DNA from 2 places in the Bariatricus sp. HCP28S3_D3 genome. Region 2 is predicted to be linked to the other one. Evidence: a T-box and tRNA genes for the amino acid it is inferred to sense, from the RefSeq annotation. Region 2 holds a T-box; the other holds one or more tRNA genes.
The links. A T-box is a leader RNA that pairs with one kind of tRNA and senses whether it is charged. The one in region 2 lies ahead of ACTNB3_RS01160 (valine--tRNA ligase), so its partner is inferred to be a tRNA-Val.

Region 1: it encodes a tRNA-Val, which carries the amino acid that the T-box ahead of ACTNB3_RS01160 (valine--tRNA ligase) is inferred to sense. The anticodon was not compared.

Annotation. Positions count from the first base shown of each region.
Region 1 covers NZ_JBQHTK010000003.1:104,853-108,271, reverse strand. Annotated here, with positions in the region: gene gdhA (NADP-specific glutamate dehydrogenase) at 336-1,670, shown strand; tRNA gene ACTNB3_RS04070 (tRNA-Met) at 1,817-1,890, opposite strand; tRNA gene ACTNB3_RS04065 (tRNA-Val) at 1,911-1,983, opposite strand; gene ACTNB3_RS04060 (hypothetical protein) at 2,247-2,765, shown strand; gene ispF (2-C-methyl-D-erythritol 2,4-cyclodiphosphate synthase) at 2,807-3,361, shown strand; gene ACTNB3_RS04050 (GNAT family N-acetyltransferase) at 3,358-3,419, shown strand, end outside.
Region 2 covers NZ_JBQHTK010000001.1:250,036-253,454, reverse strand. Annotated here, with positions in the region: gene ACTNB3_RS01170 (DUF6179 domain-containing protein) at 1-527, shown strand, start outside; gene ACTNB3_RS01165 (DUF1015 domain-containing protein) at 604-1,842, shown strand; T-box leader at 1,953-2,185, shown strand; gene ACTNB3_RS01160 (valine--tRNA ligase) at 2,266-3,419, shown strand, end outside.

The DNA.
Region 1 (3,419 bases), on a different contig from region 2:
ACAATACATATGATATGGCAAATTGCTAAGAATATGGATGTGTGAAAATGGTTCTTTTTTGTAAAAATACAGAATGGTAGCAATGCACGTGCAGGAAATACAAAGAATACTTGCAGGAAAAATAATATAAATCAATAATATAATCAGAAATATTATATAAAGTGAAACAGAATGCGCTCTGATATTCAAATACAGGCAAAAAATAGCAAAAAAAACTTGACATTGTATAGAGGATGTTTTAAAGTGGAAAAAGGTTATTCAGTGGTTTTCATAATGAAATTGATTTGGTAAATATGAAAAGCATTTGAAAAAATGAACAGGAGGTATTGAGTAGTATGTCATATGTTGATGAGGTAATTGAATCAGTAGTTAAAAAGAATCCGGCAGAACCGGAATTTCATCAGGCAGTCAAAGAGGTTTTGGAATCTCTTCGTGTTGTAGTAGAGGCGGATGAAGAAAAATTCAGAAAAGATGCGCTTCTGGAAAGATTAGTAGAACCGGAGAGACAGATTAAGTTCCGTGTACCGTGGGTAGACGATAAGGGACAGGTTCATGTTAACACAGGATACCGTGTACAGTTCAACAGCGCAATCGGACCATATAAAGGAGGGCTTCGTCTCCATCCGTCCGTAAACCTCGGTATTATCAAGTTCCTTGGATTCGAGCAGATCTTTAAGAATTCTCTTACCGGTCTTCCGATCGGTGGAGGTAAAGGTGGTTCTGACTTTGATCCGAAGGGAAAATCAGACAGAGAAGTAATGGCATTCTGTCAGAGCTTTATGACAGAGCTTTGCAAATATATCGGTGCAGACACGGATGTGCCGGCTGGAGATATCGGTACAGGAGCAAGAGAAATCGGCTACATGTTCGGACAGTATAAGAGAATCCGCGGACTCTACGAAGGTGTTCTTACAGGTAAAGGATTAAGCTACGGCGGATCTCTTGCACGTACAGAAGCAACCGGATACGGACTTCTGTATCTGACAGAAGAGATGCTGAAACTCAACGGAATTGAGCTTGCAGGCAAGACAGTGGCAGTATCCGGATCTGGAAATGTTGCTATTTATGCTACACAGAAAGCTCAGCAGCTCGGAGCAAAGGTTGTTACCGTAAGTGATTCTACAGGATGGGTATACGATCCGGAAGGAATCGATGTGGCAGCACTGAAAGAGATCAAAGAAGTAAATCGTGCAAGATTGACAGAGTACAAGAAGTATCGTCCGAACTCAGAATACCATGAAGGACGCGGTGTATGGTCTGTAAAAGTAGATATTGCACTTCCGTGTGCAACACAGAATGAACTTCTTCTTGATGATGCGAAACAGCTTGTCGCAAACGGATGTATTGCAGTAGCAGAAGGAGCAAATATGCCGACAACCATCGAAGCAACACAATATCTTCAGGAGAACGGCGTATTATTTGCACCTGGTAAAGCAGCGAATGCAGGCGGTGTTGCAACATCTGCTCTGGAAATGTCTCAGAATAGCGAACGTCTGAGCTGGACATTCGAAGAAGTTGATGCGAAACTGAAAAACATCATGGTAAATATCTGCCATAACATGGCTGATGCAGCAGAACGTTACGGAGCAAAAGGCAATTATGTAGTGGGTGCAAACATTGCAGGATTTGAAAAAGTTGTAGATGCTATGACTGCTCAGGGAATTGTGTAATAGAAATATACTGTAATAGATAGAACAATAATCAATAGATAAGCCGGGATGATCGCAGAAATGAGATGATCCCGGCTTTTTATTTCGTAACTGAAATAACACGTTGTTTTGAACAAGAAAAAAGTCTGGAAAACCAGACTTTTTAGTAGCGGGAACTGGATTTGAACCAGCGACACCACGGGTATGAACCGTGTGCTCTAGCCAACTGAGCTATCCCGCCATATTCACTTTTCAGTGAAGTGGGACCAATAGGGCTCGAACCTATGACCCTCTGCTTGTAAGGCAGATGCTCTCCCAGCTGAGCTATGATCCCATTTCTGTAAGTTGCTTTCCCGCAACCGACTTCTATAGTATATCTCGAAGATCTCAAAATGTCAACACTTTTTTTGAAAAAAATTATTTTTTTTGAGAATGCCATTTGACGTGTTTGGGATAGGAATAAAGAGGCATGGATTACAGAAGCCGTAATCGAAAAAACATGGAAATTTCAATTCAAGTATGGTAGAATGAATAACAGTTCAGTTACATGAGGATACTGTAATTGTTGTGATGATGTAGAATACGGAGGAAGAAAAAATGCAAGGAAAAACGAGAAGGACGTTGATGATTCTTGTAGGTGCATACCTGATATATAATGGTGTCAAACTGATTATGGATGTTATGCAGGGCAACCCGAACTACAAGACAGTTTTGATCATTTTCGGAGTCATCTTTATTGTATTTGGTGCTGCTACAGTGATTTTGAATATCCGTGAACTTCTGAAGGATATGAAAGCAGAAAAGGAAGCATCCGGTGACGCGGTAAACGGAGACGATGATGAGAGCGTTGACGAGGTCACAGTTGAGGCAGAAGGAACCGGGAATCCGGCGCGTACTGACAATACGGAACGTGTGTGGAAAGCTCCGACCGTTGCTGATGAAAAGAATGAATCTGCAAATTCAGGCGATGGAAAGGACAGCGATGATGGTGAAGTGATGATGGACGAAGACGCAGAGCCTCTGGATGAGGATCCCGATTTTTCTGAAATGGATGAGGAAGGATGGGGAACTGCTTCCGGAGAAGAAACAGATGAAGAGGCAGAAGAAGAGCCGTAAAAAGAAGAATCAGGTACATATCGGGAAGGAGAAGACGGGATATGCGGGTTGGAATGGGATATGATGTACACAGACTAACGGAAGGAAGAGATTTGATTCTCGGAGGAGTGAAGATTCCTTATGAGAAGGGGCTTTTGGGACATTCCGATGCAGATGTTCTTCTGCATGCGATTATGGATGCTCTTCTGGGAGCTGCGGCTCTCGGCGATATAGGGAAGCACTTCCCGGATACGGATGAAAAATACAGTGGTATTTCCAGCATGAAGCTGCTTAAACATGTGGCAGGCCTTTTGGAGGAAAATCTGTATATTGTAGAAAATATTGATGCCACTATCATTGCGCAGAAACCGAAGATGCGTCCGCATATTGCGCAGATGGAGGAAAATATAGCGAGTGCTTTGGGGATTGAGAGAGACAGAGTGAACGTGAAAGCGACAACAGAAGAAGGGCTTGGATTTACCGGAAGCGGAGAAGGAATTTCCGCTCAGGCAATTTGCGCTCTTGAGAAGATTACGAATTTCAGCAGTACGGATGTGATGCAGACTGAGGGGAGAAGCTGCGCCGGCTGCCGGGGATGTATGAGGTCAGAAGAATGATACTAAGAAAACTAAAGGCAAACGAGCATGTGCTTACGAGACCACTCTGGGAACGGGT
Region 2 (3,419 bases):
CACTGGAAAAAGTGGATTGTGTCAGACGTATGTATCATGTCATTCTTCCGAATTTTAAATCATACGGCAATGAAAATTACAAAGATACATTTGAAAAGGGTATTCCGGCATTTCTGCGTTACTATAACCCGAGATTTGCCCCTCAGGATCCGGTTATCACGATGGACTATCCGGTGCTCTGGAGCATGGAGCAGCTTCAGGGAGTAGATGCGGTTGAGAAATATGTGGAAGCAATCCGCCTGGAGCAGAGATTCCTTGGAAAACTTCCCGATGAGTATGTCAGAAGAACACTGGAAGAATATCAGTATGATTATGAAAGGCAGTTTTTCAATATCTGCAATATCGTGCTGCGGGGAATTCTTCGCCGTATGATGGGGGAGAATGTACCGGAGCCGGAGCACCTGGAAAGGGCGATAGAAGGGTATCTGAGAATTCTCGTGAAGGAGCAGTACAAAGACTCGAAGGATTTGCTGCGGTATCTCAGGGAAGATGTAAAAGATTTCTGTGTGGAGTTGAAACAGAGATAATTTCTATTGCGAAATAAGAACAAAGAGAGTAAACTGGACATAAATTTATCAAATGTGATAGAAGAGGGTGAAGAACATGGCAGAGATCAGACCGTTCAGAGGAGTCCGTCCGGCGCCGGAGCTTGCCAGAGAAATCGCAGCACTCCCGTATGATGTATACAGCAGCAAAGAGGCGAGAAAAATCGTGGAGGAACATCCGCTGTCTTTTTTGAAAATAGACCGTGCGGAGACACAATTTCCGGAGGGGACGGATATGTATTCGGATCAGGTATACGAAAGAGCCCGTGATACGCTTCGGGAAATGAAGGCAGAGGGGCAGCTTATTCAGGATGAGAATCCCTGTCTTTATCTTTATGAGCTTACCATGGATGGCAGGAGTCAGAGAGGGCTGGTGTGCTGTGCATCCGTAGATGATTATCTGAATCAGGTTATAAAAAAACATGAGAATACCAGAGAGGACAAAGAAATTGACCGGATTCGGCACGTCGATATCTGCAGTGCACATACGGGGCCCATTTTTCTGGCTTATCGTTCCAATGAAGGAATCAGAGAAAAGATTACGGAGGCGGTATCCCGGATGCCGGTGTATGATTTCGTGAGTGATGATGGAATCAGGCATCGTGTCTGGAAAATAGAAGAGGAAGAATGGAACCTGGATATCTGCAGACGATTCGGTGAACTGGATAGTCTTTATATCGCAGATGGACATCATCGGGCAGCGTCAGCTGTAAAGGTGGCGCTTAAGAGAAGAAAGGAAAATCCGGAATACACCGGAAAAGAAGAATTTAATTATTTTCTGGCGGTTCTTTTTGATGAGGCAGAACTAAGGATTCTGGATTATAACAGAGTGGTGCATCAGGTTCCAAGTGAGATTATTGGAAATCTTCCGGAGCTTCTTAAGAGCGGGTTTTGGGTTGAGTACACAGGGAAAGAAGAAATCCGGCCGCGGCAGAAAGGTGGAATTGCCATGTATCTAGAAGAAGGATGGTACCTTCTTAAGGCAAAACCGAAAATTTGCCCGGAAGATGCCGTGAGAGGTTTGGATGTTTCTATTCTTCAGGATCACATTCTTTCACCGGTTATGGGAATCCAGGATCCGAAGACCGATACAAGGATCCAGTTTGTCGGAGGAATCCGCGGCCTTAAGGAACTGATGAATATTGTGGATGGGGAGGAAAATGCAGTGGCATTTGCCATGTTCCCGACTTCTATGCGGGAACTTCTTGAAGTGGCGGATGAAGGGAGACTGATGCCGCCAAAATCCACATGGTTTGAACCAAAACTAAGAAGCGGAATCTTTATTCATGAGTTTTAGTGCACTGCCCCAGCACACTAGATTCTAAAGATTTTATGAATCTTTTATGAATCTTGATTTTCCATTCTTGACAAACCGGGGATTGAATACTATTATAATCAATAGTTATGAGAAAGGCAGAGAGAAAGAGGAGTATGTATTTAGGGCCGGAAAGAGAGGACCATTCACTGGCTGAAAGGTGGTTCGCGGGAAACGGATACAGAAGGTAGCTTTTGAGCCGGATATCTGAACGGGCGAGTAGGATATCACGGGGTGGTTTCCGTTACAGAACTATGAGATATATGAAGTATTAGAGAGACTTCATATAACAAAGGTGGTACCGCGTGATTACTACGCCCTTTACGTTTTGTAGAGGGCGTTTTTACATTCTTGGCGGAACCTTTATGAACACACAGAAAGTGAATGAAATTTGAGGAGGAAGCAATGAGTAAGAATTTGGAGAAAACATATAATCCGAAAGAAATTGAACCGAAGCTTTACAAAAAGTGGTGTGAGAAAAAGTACTTCCACGCAGAGGTGGACAGAGACAGGAAGCCGTTTACAACGGTGATGCCGCCACCGAATATCACAGGAAAGCTGCACATGGGACATGCGCTTGACAATACGCTTCAGGACATCCTGATCCGTTACAAAAGAATGCAGGGCTACAATGCACTCTGGATTCCGGGAACAGACCATGCGGCGATTTCGACAGAAGTAAAGGTTACGAATCAACTCAAAGCAGAAGGAATTGATAAGAAAGAGCTGGGAAGAGAAGGATTCCTTAAGAGGACCTGGCAGTGGAAGGAAGAATATGCCGGAACCATCGAGAGACAGCTTGAAAAGCTCGGTGTATCCTGTGACTGGGACAGAGAACGTTTCACCATGGACGAAGGATGTTCCAAAGCAGTAGAAGAAGTATTCATCCGCTTATATGAAAAAGGATATATTTACAAAGGCTCACGCATCGTCAACTGGTGTCCGGTATGTAAGACCTGTCTTTCAGACGCAGAAGTAGAACACGAAGAACAGGCAGGACATTTCTGGCATATCAAGTATCCGATCATCGGAACAGACCGGTTCCTTGAGATCGCTACAACGCGTCCGGAGACGATGCTTGGTGATACGGCGATTGCGGTACATCCGGATGATGAGAGATATACAGATATTGTAGGCAAGATGGTACTGCTTCCACTGGTTGGAAGAGAAATACCGATTGTTGCCGATTCTTATGTGGATAAAGAATTTGGAACAGGAGCGGTTAAGATCACACCGGCTCACGATCCGAACGACTTTGAAGTAGGAAAACGTCATAACCTTCCGGAGATCAATATCATGAATGACGATGCAACGATCGTAGAAGGCTATGGAAAATATTCCGGCATGGATCGTTATGAGGCAAGAAAGGCTATCGTAGCAGATCTGGAAGAACAGGGATATCTGGTTAAAATTGAAGAACATACACATAATGTAGGAACTCATGACCGATGCGGAACAACGGTAGAACCGCTGATCAAACCACAGTGGTTTGTTAAGATGGACGAACTGGCAAAGCCGGCTATCGAAGCAATTCAAAAGGGAGAACTGAAGTTTGTTCC